DNA from 2 places in the Clostridium sp. LBM24168 genome. Region 1 is predicted to be linked to the other one. Evidence: riboswitches for the same ligand, from Rfam matches in the RefSeq annotation. Region 1 holds a riboswitch; the other holds the start of a gene.
What was found. Region 1 has a riboswitch for S-adenosylmethionine ahead of ACSVC9_RS13235 (O-acetylhomoserine aminocarboxypropyltransferase/cysteine synthase family protein). Riboswitches for the same ligand answer to the same signal wherever they lie in the genome.
Positions count from the first base shown of each region.

Region 1 (12,220 bases):
CACCCGGCCACAGGCACACCTTTTTGCCTTTTAGACGTTCCTTGTACCAGTCAAGTTCAGGTTTCCATCTGGCAGTTTCTTCATCTATTATGGCTTGGGCTCTGTCTTCAATTCCAAAAAACAGTCCGATTTTCTTTAGTGATGCAGACAATGGTCCAAATCCAAATCCGTCTATATCCATACGCGGAATTCCATACTGCTTTCTCAATTCGTTGCAGATATATTCGGCAGAACGTGCACATTCAAGTACATTCAGTTTTGCTAGATGCATGCCCCTTAAGTCGTCATAGGAACCATTACCTGTAAAGGTTGAAAGCACCTGTATTCCCATTCTCTTGAAATAGTCCTGCATAACCTCCTGATCACCCTGGATATTGTATTCACCTACATAGTTTATTGTATAGTCACTGGTTATTTTAGGTTCATGAGTACCTACTTTGTTGTTAACCCATGCTATATTTATTTTGTGATGGCCTCCAGACTGGCTTGGACCGGCGAAACCGGGAGCATTGCACACGAATATATCCACGTCCGGCATTTCATTCATTACCTCTTTTGCAACAGCCTCTATATCGTCTCCTATAAGAGCGGTACCGCAGGTTTGGTAAATAGTCATTCTCTTTATTTTTGGAAATGCCTTGAAAGCTTCAATAATATTTTCCTTCAGCAATTTTGTAGCTCCAAATACTATATTTTTTTCTTTTACATCTGTAGCAAAAGTATATTTGATCTGGAAATTGTCATTGTCACTTATATAACGTTTGGTCTGCCAGGTATCGTAAGTGCAGCCTATAGGTCCGTGACTCATGTGAATTACATCCTTCATCGGAGTGCCTATAACATGTTTTGCACCGCAATATACGCAGCCTCTTTCTGAAAGAGTGCCTGGAATTGTGTTCAAATATCCGAGTGGAAGTGCATCTGTCAATTTTTCATCTTTTCCTTTTTCAACTACATGCTGTTTCCTGTCTGGAATACATTCACTGCATTTAAACAAATGATATGGCATAATTAATTCCTCCCCTTATTTTGATATATTTTCTTAATCGCCGATACCGTATTTCACGACCATGGCTTCAAGCTGTGGCATTTCAAGAGGCGTAGGAATGGTGAACATTTTATTTTCTATAATTTTGCGTGCAAGTTCTCCATACTCTTTTGACTGATTGCATTTGTCATCAAATTCGATAACTGTTTTTTTATTGAATTCTGCTTTTTGTACGATATTATCACGCGGCATGAAATGAATAAGCTGTGTATTGATTGCCGAGGTAAATTCTTCCAAGAATTCTCTTTCCCTGTCTACATTACGGCTGTTGCATATGATTCCGCCGAGACGTACACCGCTCCTGTTTGCATATTTAACAAGGCCTTTACAGATGTTGTTTGCAGCATATATTGCCATCATTTCACCAGAAGCAACAATATACACTTCCTGTGCCTTACCATCACGAAGCGGCATTGCAAATCCACCGCATACAACGTCACCAAGTACATCGAAAAATACGAAATCCAGATCTTCAGTATATGCACCATTTTTTTCCATAAGATCAATTGCTGTTATTACACCACGACCTGCACAGCCTACGCCTGGTTCAGGACCGCCTGATTCTACGCATTTGATATCACCGTATCCTGTCTTTACAATTGTTTCGGCTGTAATTTTTTCTTCACCTTCGTCACGAAGCATGTCCATTAATGTTTTCTGGCTCATTCCACCTAGAATCATACGTGTTGAATCGGCTTTTGGATCACATCCATGTATGAATATTTTTTTATTGTAGAAATGTGCCATTGCTGCTGCGGTGTTCTGCTGGGTAGTTGATTTACCTATACCGCCCTTTCCATAAAATGCAATTTTTCTTGTCATTTTAAATACCTCCTTAATTTCCAAAATATTTTCCAGAATGTTATGTTTTATATTGTTTCATTTGATTATATTGTAGAGTTTAATAATTGTCAATATATTATGGCTATTTTTTATTAATTTATAAAAAATAAGTTTAATTTATTGATGATTATTCAAGGAAAGATTATATTTTATACATGAATATCTTTGACTACGTATAAGATTTTATAAATATTTTGTACAAAACATAATAAAATGGAATTGATTTATACAAAGAGTTTAATTTCAGCACATATTACTCAAATTGATATTTATCCTAATATTATTTATGAGGACATATAAGGTACGTGTTATGATTATGTTGAAGAACAAAGCTTTTATAAGTTGTGAAAAGGTTTTTATTGCTATATAAATTTTTATGCTGGGGAGGAATATTTATTATGAAATATAAATCTAAAGTTATTGGAATAGGTGATTCTGCATTTGAACTGCTGGAGGCATGTAATAGTCTTGTTATATTTAATAATAATGCTCCGGCAGGACCGGCTGAAATTTCCATATTTCATACTATCGAGAATTTTAAAGAAGATATAGTTGTAGGTGATAAACTTATATTTGGGAACGAAGTTTATACTATAACTTGCATAGGAGATGAAGCTATGCATACTCTGAAATAAATGGGACATTGTACGCTTGAATTTTCAGGAAACGACGTGGATTTACCAGGACAGATTGCATTAAAAGGCTCTACTTCACCTAAAATAAATATTGGTGGCATTATAGTATTTTCAAAGTAACTATTTATGTATTATCTATTAAAAAATTTATCTGTAAAACTAAGGAAAGCGAGATGCTTGTTCTTGATGAAAGAGCCATAGGCAGTATTTTTATCAAGGCTGAAGTAATTATAAAAATAGAATAATTTAAGCTTTCAATATATTTAGGGATAGAAATTTTTAATTTTGCTATTGACAAACCAATAAAAAGATTATATAGTATATATAAATTAATTGAATATTTAACTTCTTATCAAGAGAGGCAGAGGGACTGGCCCTATGATGCCCGGCAACCTGAATGAATTTTTGTTCAACGGTGCTAATTCCAGCAGGTAATACCTGAGAGATGAGAAACGTCAAGGATTATAACTTCCCACAGTTTCTTGTAGGAAGTTTTTTATTTAGCTAATTAATAGAAAGGCATAATATAATATTAAATTTGGATTGGAAGTGATTGTAGTGAAGTTAATGTGTAAATGCTGCTGTTGTGAATAATCATAATAGTCACAATAATTATAATAATGAATCAAAAAAGAATAAAAAAGAATAATTTTACTATATAAATGTGAGGAGAGATAAGAATGAGTGAAGAGAGAAAATTAGGGTTTGAAACATTACAGGTACATGCAGGACAGGTTCCAGATCCAACAACAGGAGCAAGGGCAGTTCCAATTTATCAGACTACATCTTTTGTTTTTAAAAATGCAGATGAGGCAGCAGATTTTTTTCAGTTGAAAAAACCAGGCAATGTTTATGCTAGAATAATGAATCCAACAGAAGATGTATTTGAACAGAGAATAGCAGCACTTGAAGGAGGAAGTGCAGGACTTGCAACCTCATCAGGGTTGGCGGCAATACTGTATTCAATATTAAATGTGGCAAATTCAGGAGATAATATAGTTTCTGCTAGTACACTTTATGGTGGCACATATGAATTATTTTCAGTAACATTAAAGAAATTAGGAATCGATGTAACATTTGTTGATCCTGATGATCCTGAAAATATTAGAAGGGCTATTACAGATAGGACAAAGGCAGTTTATGCTGAGACATTAGGAAATCCAAAGATTAATGTATTGGATATAGAAGCTGTAGCAAATATAGCTCATGAGAATAAGATACCACTTATAATAGATAATACTTTTGGTACTCCATATCTTGTAAGACCAATAGAATATGGTGCAGATGTAGTTGTGCATTCAGCAACAAAATTCATTGGTGGACATGGGACAACTATTGGTGGAGTTATAGTAGATGGGGGAAAATTTGACTGGGCAGCAAGTGGAAAATTTCCTGATTTTACTACACCAGATGAAAGTTATAATGGACTTGTTTATGCAGATCAGGGACCAATTGCCTTTGCTTTAAAAGCTAGGGTTCAGCTTCTTAGAAATACGGGAGCAACATTAAGCCCGCAGAGTGCATTTTATTTTCTCTTAGGATTGGAATCACTTTCACTTAGGGTGGAAAGGCATGTAGAAAATACAAGAAAGGTAGTTGAATTTTTAAGTAAGCATCCAAAAGTTTCATGGGTAAACTATCCTGAACTTGAAAGTAGTCCATATCACGATTTGGCAAAGAAATATCTTCCAAAAGGTGCAGGTTCCATATTTACATTTGGAATAAAGGGAGGACTTGAAGCAGGAAAGAAATTTATAAATAGTGTTAAATTATTTTCATTGCTTGCAAATGTAGCAGATGCAAAATCTCTTGTAATACATCCTTCTAGTACTACACATGCTGAGTTAAATGAGGAACAACAAAGAGCTGCTGGAATAACTCCAGATCTTATAAGACTTTCAATAGGTGTAGAGAGTATTGACGATATTATATATGATTTGGATCAGGCACTTGCTAAAATTTGATAGGATATAACTAATAGAGAATGTGAAAGTTAAGTTTCTTCAATATTATATAGTTAATGTCGAAGAAACTTGACTTTTTATATTTTTAGAAGTGATTTCTTTTCTATAATAATTTCACATAGAAATAAAAGGATTCAAAAGTGTTTCTCAAATTTATAAAAGAAATTATGCAGGAATATCCTTCCGAAAAGATTGTAATTATTCTGAATTCAGGATATTCCCGTATTAACTATATTTTGCTCGTTATTATATAGGGAATTATATAAAGTGGAATATACTCTGTAAAAATACAAGAAAGAAACAGGTTGCTGTTTTAAACATGGTCAGGACGAATATATCCTTATATGATTGCTTGTGTGTTAGACCTGTAATAGCCAAAAGGGTGATTACTGCACCGTTGTGGGGTAATGTATCCATTCCTCCTTGCAGCCATAGCGGCAACACGGTGGAGTAATTCAGGAGATATACCGGTATTTGCAGCCCAATCTAGATATTTTGTATGGAACATATCAAGTGCAATACTCATTCCACCGGAGGCTGATCCGGTAACTCCGGCCATAACGTTTACAGTAACTGCTTCAGATAATAATGGAGTACCATTAGGGTTTATGTTTATTAAAGCATTGGCTATACCGCTGAAACCCGGAAGTGTTTTTATAACATTGCCATAACCAACTTCAGAAGCTGTATTCATAACTGCCAATAGAGAACCAATTGCACCGGCACTGAGACCCTGACTCACATTACCTTTTAAAGCTTTTGGGTTAATAAGTAAGGCCATAATGACGCCTACTACGAGTGAGATAATAAGTGCCCAGTTGTTCATTGAACCAATGACACTATTTTTATCAATATTGTAAGGTGCTTGGGTTACCCATGAAGCAATATCCCAGTGGGGAAAAATTAATTTCTGTAAAACCAGGGATAATACAAGTACTGTAACTAATGGGAGTATTGCCAGAGCAGGGCTTGGCAAGTTTTCATCTGATACATTAACGGGTTCATTAATGTGATTTGTACCGTAACCTTCTCCCACTGCTTTAAGTGAACGCCTTCTCCATTCTATATAAGTCAGTCCGCCGACAAGTAAAATTATACTTCCCAGTATACCAAATACAGGTGCAGAGTAAAGATCTGTGTTAAAAAATTTCATTGGAATGGAATTTTGAATTTGCGGAGTTCCTGGAAGAGCATCCATAGTAAAAGTTAAACACCCTAAACCGATTGTTACGGGAATGAGACGTTTTGGAATATTAGCCTGTTTAAAAATGGAAGCTGCAAATGGATATACCGCAAAAGCTACGACAAATGTGCTTACGCCGCCATAAGTAAGTATGGCTGTAGACATGGCAACAGAAAACATTGCATTTTTTTCCCCTAGTTTTTCTATAATAAATTCAGCAATAGACTTTGCCGCACCGGATTGCTCCATAACTTTTCCAAATACAGCACCCAGCAGGAAGAATGGGAAAAAGTTTTTCACATAGTTTGCCAGGTTCGGAAGAAATATTTCCGTGTATGTCGGCATTATAGAAAATCCAGAGAAAATAGCTGCCAACAGTGCAAAGATAGGGGCAAATAAAATAACCGAGTAACCCTTGTAGGCCATGAAAATCAACAGACCTAAACTCAATAAAATTCCTAAAACTGCCATTTTAAAAACCTCCATAATATAAATAACTTTTTGATAATTTTATTTCCACTCAAATACACCACGGTCAAGAATCGGTTTGCCGCTCTTTACGTCTATAAAACGAAAATATGCAATACCTGCTCCAATTTTCCAAATAAGCAGCTTAACCGGTGTATCTGGATAAAGTACATTTCTCATCTGTGCTGTCATACGTGTCATGCGATCAGGTTCATCGGGACAAAGTACAGAAATAGCCATTCGGCATGAGAATCCAAAAGAGCATAATCCCTGTACAAAGGATGTTGGGAAACCCATTTTCTGTGCATATTTGGGATCGACGTGAACTAAATTTGTATCACCAGTCAGACGGTATAGTAAATTCTGAACAGGACTTATATAATCATCAACTTCATAATCGGGATTTCTATATGGCATTTTTACTGAACTGCTTAACATAGGTTTTCCACCAAATCCTCCAGCTTCGTGAAAAAATGTTGTAGAATAATTAGTACACACTAGATTACCAGCTTCGTCACGAATATCTAGCTTTGTTTTTACTACTGCACCTTTATCCTTACCACGGTCATATACGTCTGTGATTACATCTTGATATTGGAAAGTTCCTTTAATAGGATCGATAGGGCGATGCATGATAATTTCATGATCCATGTTTAAAAATGAAATGCTTGGTTTTATGATTTCTTCAGCAAGCATAGAAGCAGGAAGCGGCATCCACTGATATGGTCTAACATTCTGCGTTCCCCAGTAAGGAACAGTACCATAAGTTGGAATAGCCTTAAGACACTTCTCATATGTGTAAATTAGATCATCTCTATGGGCACCTACAGCTAATGCATATAGAGCAATATCACGCCAACTATATTCCATATAACGAGGCTCCATTTTTTTACCAACTAACATTTCTTCCAGATTAAAATTAATTTTTCCCATAATTTTCTTCCTTTCTTAAAATATAATATTTTTACTTAAATATAGAGCAAAGATCATGCCAATTATAAAAACTATTTATAATATATAAAATTTGTATTAGGGTTCTTGTTTTACATTTATTTTTTGCTTACAAATGTATTTAGATAGAGGTATTCTTGTGTCATAAATTAAAATGTGTGTGTTTTTTTCCAATAATATTTTTATTGCTTTTTTATCATACATTTTTCATATTATGGATTAAAATAGTATAAATTATATTTATTGACAACTGTAATTTATATAAGTAAAATTAGATTATAGTTATTACTAAAATAAATAGATAGCATTTAAAATATTATTTTAATAAATATAACTAGCTTATCTTTTGTTAACGATTATGATAAGGTACTGTGTGAATTTTTAACCAGTATATTTCATCTTCTTTCAAATTACTGAAGAATCAAATCTAATTGTTACAGATTTATAGAAAATATTTTTATTGCCAATATTTAATGATGTAATCATAATCTAGTCATCCTTTACTGATATTTTTGGATTTTAGCAAAAATATCATATCATAAAGTGATGACTTTATAATTATTGTTATCTAGCAAACTAAAAGAATCTAATCATTTATATATTGTGAATTATTATTTGTGAGGAAGGGGAGTAAATATAATGACTGATCATAAATATAAATTATTTTTTAAACAATTATTAAAAAAGTCTGAAGATGGTTTTATAGTAGTTGATGATAAAGGTATTATTACTGATATTAATGAGCAATACTGCAATTTTCTTGCAAGAAAACAAGAAGATGTGATAGGTAAGCCAATCGGAGAAGTAATTTCTACTACTTCTATGTATGATGTTTTAAACCAATGCTATCAGGGTGATGGAAGCGAGAGAGTATATATGCAACCATATTCTAAAGGTGAAACGCGAGATGAAAATGAAACATATTGTGTAGGTAATCGTTTTTGTATATTTGATGAAAGAGATAATGTTATAGGTGCTATGGCCCAAATGAAATTTAGAGATAGATCTCTGGACATAGCCCATGAGGTAATGCTAGCTGAGATGGACTATTATGAATCTAAATATCATGAATATATGGATAAATCCAGTGGATTTGATAATATTGTTGGAAACGATACTAAGATTATTGAATTGAAAAAAAAGGCATTAAGGTAGCTAAAACTGATTTCTCGATTCTTATTACAGGAGAAACTGGTACTGGAAAAGAACTGATTGCAAAGGCTATACATTTAGAAAGCCCACGTCGGGATAAACCTTTAATATGCATTAATTGTGGTGCCATACCATCTGGGCTGATGGAATCTGAACTTTTTGGCTATGAGGAAGGGGCATTTACTGGAGCTAAAAAGGGTGGAAAAGTAGGGAAATTTCAATTAGCCAATTCAGGAACTATATTTTTAGATGAAATTGGAGATATGCCATTGCCTTTACAGGTGAAATTACTGAGGGTATTACAGGAAAAAGAAGTTGAACCTATCGGAAGTATGCACCCTATACCTATAGATGTGCGTATTATTTCTGCAACAAGGCAAAACCTTTATCAAATGATTAAAGATGGTAAATTCCGTGAAGACCTATATTATAGACTAGCAGTTATAAATATAGAAACTGTCCCTTTACGCGATCACAGGAATGATATTCTTCTTTATACCAATTATTATCTTGCAGAATTAAATAAAAAGTTCAAAACATCGATTGTATTAACGGGCTCTGTTAAAAAATGTCTTACCAAATACAATTGGCCTGGCAATGTTCGTGAATTACAGAATGTAATTTCAAGTGCTTATGCTTCCTGTAATAGTATAATTATCGGTTTATCAGATCTACCTTCAAAAATTGCTACTTCTGATATTAGTAGAATATCAAGTGAAGCTAAAAAGAATAAAACCTTAAATGATTTATTAAACAATTATGAAGCATCCCTTATTGTAGAAGCATTGCAACAAAATCACCAAAATGTGACAGAAGCTGCTAAGGAGCTGGGAGTAGAACGTAGTCTATTATATAAAAAAATGAAACGCCTCAACATAGTTATACAAAAGAATATTGACAATTCTAAATACGGATATTTATGTCATTGATATTTTAACATTGTATTTTTAGTAGGTTATCGTTTTATATTTAGAAGCGGTAACCTATTTAGTTTCAATGTTGATAAAATTGAAAAAACGACACAAATATGAATATTTGATACAAATAATTTTTAAAAATATATTCTATTATAATTACTTTAGGTTCTTTACGCGAGTTTTATAGCTGGCATGGAAATTGCTGTTTATAATATGAGAAAATAAAAATACTTAGAGTTTATCAAATAATCGTAGAAAGCAAATGGGAGGGAAAATAATTATCATGATTAATTTTACTTTAACAGAAAAGCAGCTTTTAATTCAGCAGGCAGCGAGAGAGTTTGCAAAGAATGAACTTCTGCCAGGAGTACAGGAAAGGGACATAACTGAAGAATTTCCTATGGATATTCTTAAGAAACTTGGAAATGCAGGACTAATTGGACTTCAATTTCCTAAGCAGTATGGTGGACAAGATCTAGACTATCTTTCGTATATTCTTACAGTAGAGGAATTATGCAAAGTGGATTCAGCTTTTGGTATTACTTATTCTATTTCTACAACTTTTACGGCTGGGATAATGCTTTTTGCCAATGAAGAACAAAAAATGCATTGCCTTCCCAGAGTATTTAACGGAGATGCTTTGGGGTGTTTTGCATTAACTGAACCTGATGCAGGATCTGATGCCGGTTCCGCAAAAACAACTGCAGTAAGAGAAGGAGATCAATTTGTAATTAATGGTGTTAAACATTTCATTACTAATGGATCTATCGCAGATTATTGTTTTCTTATTGCTAATACAAATTTATCTAAGGGTTCAAAAGGGCTAACAGCTTTTCTTGTCGATCTGAAGACTACACCAGGTATCCGTATTGGTCATATAGAAAACAAATGTGGCATTAAAAGTGCAAAAGTAACAGAATTAATTTTTGAAAATTGCATAGTTCCAGCTGATAGTATGATAGGAGAAGAAGGTAAAGGATTTAAGTATGCATTGACAACTCTAAATGCAGGACGTCTTGGTGTAGCTGCTCAAGGCTTAGGTCTTGCCCAGAGTGCTTTTGATATTGCGAGAGAATATATGAAAACTAGAAAACAATTTGGAAGACCTATCTGCAAAAATCAATATTTAGCATTTAAAATGGCAGACTTAGAAACACAGATAGATATGGCAAGGCTGCTTCTCTATAAAGCAACATGGGAACAGCAGCAAGGCATGAATTATGCAATTTCAGCTGCTAAGGCAAAACTTGTTTGTACAAATTTAGCCATGAAAGTAACTGTTGAATGTATTCAGAATATGGGTGGTGCTGGCTATATGAGAGAACAAGATGTGGAAAGAATGTTTAGAGATGCCAAGATAACTCAGATTTATGAAGGTACAAATGAAATTCAAAGATTAATTATCAGTGGAGAAATTTTTAAGTGAAAATATCTAAGATAGTATATTCATAGTTCACACATAAAGGGACTATTGCTCCAGAATTGGATAATGGTGGAGAATATGTCCCTCTTTCAATTATTTATTACATAAAATAGAATTATTACAAAATGTAGATTAGGTATAATATTTAACTTATTGATATGATAATTATAAAAGAAATTGTACAGGAATATCCTTCCGAAGAGATTGTAATTATTCTGAATTTAGGATAATTCCCGTATTAACTATAGATTGATTAATCATAATATTTAGAAAATTATTGCTCGTTATTATATAGAGAATTATATAAAGTGGAATATACTCTGCAAAAATACAAGAAAGAAACAGGTTGCTGTTTTAAACATGGTCAGGACAAATATATCCTTATATGATTGCTTGTGTGTTAGACCTGTAATAGCCAAAAGGGTGATTACTGCACCGTTGTGGGGTAATGTATCCATTCCTCCTGCAGCCATAGCGGCAACACGGTGGAGTAATTCAGGAGATATACCGGTATTTGCAGCCCAATCTAGATATTTTGTATGGAACATATCAAGTGCAATACTCATTCCACCGGAGGCTGATCCGGTAACTCCGGCCATAACGTTTACAGTAACTGCTTCAGATAATAATGGAGTACCATTAGGGTTTATGTTTATTAAAGCATTGGCTATACCGCTGAAACCCGGAAGTGTTTTTATAACATTGCCATAACCAACTTCAGAAGCTGTATTCATAACTGCCAATAGAGAACCAATTGCACCGGCACTGAGACCCTGACTCACATTACCTTTTAAAGCTTTTGGGTTAATAAGTAAGGCCATAATGACGCCTACTACGAGTGAGATAATAAGTGCCCAGTTGTTCATTGAACCAATGACACTATTTTTATCAATATTGTAAGGTGCTTGGGTTACCCATGAAGCAATATCCCAGTGGGGAAAAATTAATTTCTGTAAAACCAGGGATAATACAAGTACTGTAACTAATGGGAGTATTGCCAGAGCAGGGCTTGGCAAGTTTTCATCTGATACATTAACGGGTTCATTAATGTGATTTGTACCGTAACCTTCTCCCACTGCTTTAAGTGAACGCCTTCTCCATTCTATATAAGTCAGTCCGCCGACAAGTAAAATTATACTTCCCAGTATACCAAATACAGGTGCAGAGTAAAGATCTGTGTTAAAAAATTTCATTGGAATGGAATTTTGAATTTGCGGAGTTCCTGGAAGAGCATCCATAGTAAAAGTTAAACACCCTACACCAATTGTCACGGGAATAAGACGTTTTGGAATATCAGCCTGTTTAAAAATGGAAGCTGCAAATGGATATACCGCAAAAGCTACGACAAACATGCTTACGCCGCCATAAGTAAGTATGGCTGTAGACATGGCAACAGAAAACATTGCATTTTTTTCCCCTAGTTTTTCTATAATAAATTTAGCAATAGACTTTGCTGCACCGGATTGCTCCATAACTTTTCCAAATACAGCACCCAGCAGGAAGAATGGGAAAAAGTTTTTCACATAGTTTGCCAGGTTCGGAAGAAATATTTCCGTGTATGTCGGCATTATAGAAAATCCAGAGAAAATAGCTGCCAACAGTGCAAAGATAGGGGCAAATAAAATAACCGAGTAAC
Region 1 is NZ_CP196861.1:2,666,300-2,678,519, reverse strand. It holds gene anfD (nitrogenase iron-iron protein, alpha chain) at 1-1,009, opposite strand, end outside; gene nifH (nitrogenase iron protein) at 1,043-1,870, opposite strand; partial or broken gene ACSVC9_RS13240 (PTS glucitol/sorbitol transporter subunit IIA) at 2,290-2,646, shown strand; SAM riboswitch class I at 2,873-2,978, shown strand; gene ACSVC9_RS13235 (O-acetylhomoserine aminocarboxypropyltransferase/cysteine synthase family protein) at 3,207-4,490, shown strand; partial or broken gene ACSVC9_RS13230 (GntP family permease) at 4,749-6,144, opposite strand; gene ACSVC9_RS13225 (MaoC/PaaZ C-terminal domain-containing protein) at 6,184-7,074, opposite strand; gene ACSVC9_RS13220 (PAS domain-containing protein) at 7,732-8,247, shown strand; gene ACSVC9_RS13215 (sigma-54 interaction domain-containing protein) at 8,223-9,173, shown strand; gene ACSVC9_RS13210 (acyl-CoA dehydrogenase family protein) at 9,448-10,587, shown strand; gene ACSVC9_RS13205 (GntP family permease) at 10,884-12,220, opposite strand, start outside.

Region 2 (6,203 bases), 730 kb from region 1:
TGAGCCATGGAATTATAATCGAGGTATCCAATCCACCCGAATATGCTAATACTACTTTGTCTTTCATAAAATGACCCCCATCGTATTTAAATATTATCTTCGTTTTTATATTATAATTATACATATAATATTATAATTATGCAATACATTTTTTCAATTATATATAACTGTTCAACCCATATTTCACTTTAGTCTTCAATTTGAATTTTAATGATTTTTATGCATAATTATAAATCGCTGGACAACTTATCCACCGATTTATAATCTACATATTTCGATATCTGTTCATACTTTCTTTAAACAATTCAGCCGTAGATGGAGGAGTATATGAAACAGCATTTGCACCTGCCCTGATAGTTTCCTTTATGGATTCCTCATCCCTGCCGCCTGTCGCCATTATAGGGAATTCAGGAAATCTTCTCCTTATGCTTTTAACAAGTGCAGGAGTATTGCTTCCAGCAGATACATTCAGAATCGAAACACCTGCGTCTATTCTCTTCTGAATATCATCCCTTTCTGAAACAACTGTTACAACAATTGGTATATCAATGGAATCACTCATGGCTTCTATTACTTCATTGGATGTAGGGCTGTTCACAACAACTCCCATGGCACCCGTAAATTCTGCATTCAATGCTAGATTTACAACTCGTTTTCCTGTGGTAACCCCTCCTCCTACGCCGCAAAAAACAGGCACATCAGAGGCTGCTACAAGAACTTCAGTTATCACAGATTGAGGTGTAAAGGGATATACGGCAAAAACTGCATCTGCATTTATATTTTTTATAATTGCTACATCTGTTGTAAAAGCAAAAGATTTCAACCTCTTTCCAAAAACCTTGATTCCAGATGCCTCTCTGATTATATCAGGAAGATTTATCATATGACCTCTAAGAGTTCCACTTATCTGCGGGACATATTTACCCACTTTTCCATTAACATTTTCCATAATATTTTCTCCTAAAATCAATTAGACTATTTATAAATATATTTTATATGAATTCTTTAAAATATTCCATATAAATTTTTTATTTGGCAAATTCTAATTTATTTTCTAGAAAAATCTTTTCGGCTATTTTAACTGTATCTCTGGCATCTTTTGCATAAAAATCCGCCCCTATCATATCCGCATATTCCTGATTCAATACAGCTCCGCCAACTATAACCTTGCAGTACAGATTATTTTTTCTAAGAGCCTCTATTGTCTTTTTCATATTTATAACAGTGGTGGTCATAAGTGCGCTTAATCCTACAACTTTTATGTTGTTTTGTTCCACGCAATCAACCACCCTTTCGATATCAACATCTTTTCCTAGATCTATTACATCAAATCCATAATTCTCCAGAAGAACCTTCACTATATTTTTTCCTATGTCATGTATATCACCCTTGACTGTGGCCAGCACTACTTTTCCCTTTGCCTCATTGCTCTGCCCACTTTCAGCTATGTTCTTCTTTATCACTTCAAATGACTTTTTTACAGTTTCTGCAGATTGCATAAGCTGCGGCAGGAAGATTTCCTTTGTCTCATATTTTGCTCCCACTTCATCCAGTGCCGGAATTACATATGAATTTACTATATCCAGAGGTTTCTTTAATTTCAAGAGCTGGCTGGTAGCCAGAACTGCCTCATCCTCCATACCATCTATAATTATCTGTTTTAAATCTTTTCCAGCTATTTTATCTTTTTTATTTTCTCCCGACTTTTTCTTGTTTCCTGTTCCACTTCTTTTATTTTCATCTGTCTGTTCCTTAATTCCCCTGTACTTTTCTATAAAGTCTTTACTGTCCACGTCCCTATACGAAAGCACCTCAAATGCAGCTATGGCATCTTTCATTCCTTCGTCCCCGGGATTCATTATTGGCAAATCCAATCCAGCTTCCAGCGCCATAAGTAAAAATGTTCTATTCAAAAGCTTTCTATTTGGAAGTCCATAGGATACATTACTCACACCAAGTGTTGTCTTAACCCCAAGCTTTTCCTTGACCATTCTTATTGCCTTTATCGTCTCCATAACTTCCTTCTGCTGGGCGGAGGCCGTAAGAGAAAGACAGTCGACTATTATATTGTTTCTTGAAATTCCAAACATTTCAGCCTTTTTTACAATTTTCTCTGCAATTGCAAATCTTTTTTCCGCCGTCTTTGCTATTCCTGACTCATCCAGGGTAAGAGCTATAACACAGCCTCCATACTTTTTAACTATAGGGAAAACCGCTTCCATAGTTTTTTCTTTACCATTTACAGAATTTATAAGAGGCTTTCCTCTATACAATCTTGCTCCAACCTCAAGCGCATCCGGATTTGGGCTGTCTATACTTATTGGAAGGTATGAAACCTGCTGTATTGCTCTTACAGCTTTTTTCATCATTTCAACTTCATCTATTTCCGGTAGTCCTACATTAAGCTCGAGTATGTCAGCACCCTCTTCTTTTTGGCAAATGGCTTCTTTCTGGATGTACCCTATTTTTTTCTTCCTCAGCTCCTGCTTGTATGCCGCCTTTCCCGTAGGATTTATTCTTTCCCCTATAATCTTTGTTCTATCACCTATTATCACAGTTTCATTTCCCGAAGTCACTGCAGTATATTTCCTTTTCTCCAAATTCAAAGGTTTAAGATCACTTACCGATTTTATAGTAGCTTTGATAAATTCAGAATTCGTGCCGCAGCATCCTCCAAGTATTCTTACTCCTTTTTCTGCCATAATTCTCATTTGCTCTGAAAATTCAGATGCCTCTACATCATAATAGGTTTCATTTCCGTCATATTTTGGAAGTCCTGCATTTGGTTGGACCATAACCGGAATAGAGGAATACAGTAAAATTTCATCAACTATTTTCTGAAGATCCCTGGGTCCGAGTGAACAATTAACTCCAAGTACATCAACCCCCAGACCTTCAAGAACGAAGACCATGGTCTTGGGATCCGTACCCATAAGAGTTCTCCCATTTTCCTGAAAAGTCATGGTGCAAAAAACCGGAAGAGAGCTGTTTTCCTTGGCTGCAAGTATGGCAGCCTTGGTCTCATATATATCCATCATAGTCTCAATCAGTATCAGGTCGGCTCCTTCTCTTTCACCTATAACTATCTGTTTCTTGAAAAGCTTATATGCAGTTTCAAAGCTGAGACTTCCCGTAGGTTCCATAACCTGACCTATAGGCCCTAGGTCCAGTGCCACAAATTTATCCTTTCTTCCCCTGACTGCAGCTTTTGCAATTCTAACTCCAGCCTCGATTACTTCATCCGAAGAATATTCAGAACTGCTGTATTTTAGTTCATTTGCCCCAAAAGTATTTGTTATTATAATATCTGCACCGGAATCCAAATAAGTCTCATGTATTTTCTTGATCGTATTTCCATTTGTTATGTTCAATATTTCAGGAAGTTCTCCTGCTTTAAGTCCGCTTTTCTGGAGCATGGTACCCATAGCTCCGTCAAAAAATATGAATCTATCTTTGAATCTTTCAATTAGATCCTCAAAAGTCATATAGCTCACCCCTTTTCATCCACCCTATAAATTTTCTACTATGTAATTTACAGCAGTTAAATCATTCATAGTATACAGATGGATGCCTTTTATTCCGTTTTTTATTAAATCCAATGTCTGATTTAAACTATATTCAACTCCTGCCTTAAAAAAATCTTCATCACTTTCACCATATTTATCTATTATATTTAAAAGTTTTTCAGATAAATTTGCACCTCCAAGTGAGCTCATATTTTTAATCTGCCTTGCCTTTACAACCGGCATTATACCGGCCACTACAGGTATATTCAGTCCTATTTTATCCATTTTTTCCCTGAATCTATAAAAATAATTGTTGTCGAAAAAAAACTGGGTAATAAGAAAATCAACTCCACAATCCACCTTTTCCTTAAGATGCAGAATATCTTCATCCAAATTCTTTGACTCGGCATGTCCCTCAGGATATGCTGCCGCTGCAATACATAGGTTGCCTTTTTTGGAGATATATTTCACCAGTTCCTTGGCATATCTATACTTGGTATTTATAAATGCATCAGCATTTCTCACAATGTCTCCCCTAAGTGCAAGTATATTACTTACTCCCCCTCTTGTAAGTTCAGATATATATTTCTCTATTTCCTCCTCTGTAGAATTTATACAGGTGAGATGGGACAGTACCTCTATATCGTATTTATCTTTTATATACAAAGCAGCCTCCATGGATCCATCTTTGCTTCTCCCTGCTGCTCCATAAGTCACGCTTATAAAATCCGGGTTCATTTTACTTAAATTATTGATTTTATTTTCAAAACTGCTAAAATTATTTTTATTTTTTGGCGGTATTGCCTCAAAAGAAAGTATAAATTCCTTATTGTTAAATATATTTATTATACTCATAAGCTCTCTCCTCATAAAAATTTAGTTAATAAAAAGCTGCCTCCTATTTAAGAAAAGCAGCCTAAATTCATATCATCTCATTACAGCGTTCTTTTCTTATCTCTCAGAATTTTCACTATTCTGTAGGAATTAACACCTTGCATGAGCTACATGCTGGTTGTCGGGTTTCTCAGGGCCAGTCCCTCCACCTCTCTTGATAAGAACAATATTAAGTTGTTAAATTACAGTTTATTTAATGCTAATACTTTTTAGTGTACTTGTCAACACAAAAATTTTAAATTCAATTATCTTGACAGACACATAATTTTGGTATATCATATTCATTAAAATCAAATAAAATCTTATCAAGAGTGGCAGAGGGATAGGCCCAATGATGCCCGACAACCAGCATTTTTCATTTGAATGTATGGTGTTAATTCCTACAGAATTTTTTTCTGAAAGATAAGAAAAATAGTTCGATATCGCAAGCCATTTTTCTTATATAGAAAAATGGCTTTTTATTATTCATAATCAATTATTTGTAAAGGATGAGTCATATGCCAATAAATATACCTAATGGTCTTCCAGCTTCCAAAATATTAAAAGCCGAAAATATATTCGTGATGAACGAAAAACGTGCAACCAGACAGGATATACGACCTCTTAATATAGTCATATTGAATCTGATGCCAGTTAAAACCGTCACTGAAACACAGCTGCTCAGACTTCTTAGTAATTCTCCGCTTCAAGTGAATATAACCTTGATATACCCACAATCCCACATGACAAAAAATACTTCTGAAGAATACCTTTTTAAGTATTACGAAACCTTTGATGAAATACGGGATAAAAAATTTGACGGTATGATAATAACAGGAGCACCTGTTGAAAAACTAAAATTTGAAGATGTGGATTATTGGGATGAGCTTACTGAAATAATGGACTGGTCTTTAAAAAATGTATATTCCACATTCCACATATGCTGGGGAGCACAGGCCGGCCTTTACCATCATTTTGGCATTCCAAAATATCTATTGGACAAGAAGATGTTCGGTGTATTTCCACATACACTGAATAAAAGAAATGTAAAATTATTAAGGGGTTTTGATGATTTATTTTATGCACCACACTCAAGACATACCACCATAAAAAGAGAGGACATTGAAAAGGTTCCTGAACTTGAACTACTATCAGAATCAGAAGAAGCAGGAGTCTATATAGTGGCTACAAAAGGAGGCCGCGATATATTCGTTACCGGTCATTCTGAATATGATACCCTTACATTAAAAGCCGAATATGAAAGGGACAAGGCAAGTAATCTTCCTATAGAAATACCTAAAAATTATTTCCCTGATGATGACATAAAAAAAGCCCCTCTTTCCAGATGGAAGGGACATGCTAATTTATTATTTTTGAACTGGCTTAACTACTACGTATATCAGGAAACACCTTATGACTTAACCAGACTCTAATTTAATTGTAGAAAACTGCAGAATTACTGGCAACAGAAATCTGCAGTTTTTTATTTGTATTCAATTGAGGTCTAATTTTGAAACTATTGCATCTGTAAATTCATCAGTAGTAGAATTCCCACCCAGATCACAGGTCAAGTACTTTCCTTCTTTTAACACGCTTTCAACTGCATTCTCTATCCTATCTGCAGGAGCATCTTCTCCCAGATATCTAAGCATCATGATTGATGAAAGTATTATAGCAGTAGGATTAGCTTTATTTTTTCCTGCAATATCAGGTGCAGATCCATGTGCAGCTTCAAATACTGCCGCATCCTCACCTATATTCGCTCCGGGAACCAGCCCAAGTCCCCCTATAAGCCCCGATGCCATATCAGATAAGATATCTCCG
Region 2 is NZ_CP196861.1:221,568-227,770, reverse strand. It holds gene ACSVC9_RS01085 (argininosuccinate synthase) at 1-67, opposite strand, end outside; gene ACSVC9_RS01080 (hydrolase) at 266-949, opposite strand; gene ACSVC9_RS01075 (homocysteine S-methyltransferase family protein) at 1,029-3,485, opposite strand; gene metF (methylenetetrahydrofolate reductase [NAD(P)H]) at 3,510-4,361, opposite strand; SAM riboswitch class I at 4,455-4,564, opposite strand; SAM riboswitch class I at 4,700-4,809, shown strand; gene metA (homoserine O-acetyltransferase MetA) at 4,898-5,812, shown strand; gene ACSVC9_RS01060 (isocitrate dehydrogenase (NAD(+))) at 5,873-6,203, opposite strand, start outside.
Region 2: it holds a riboswitch for S-adenosylmethionine, as region 1 does, so the genes downstream of both, metF (methylenetetrahydrofolate reductase [NAD(P)H]) here and ACSVC9_RS13235 (O-acetylhomoserine aminocarboxypropyltransferase/cysteine synthase family protein) in region 1, are expected to answer to the same signal.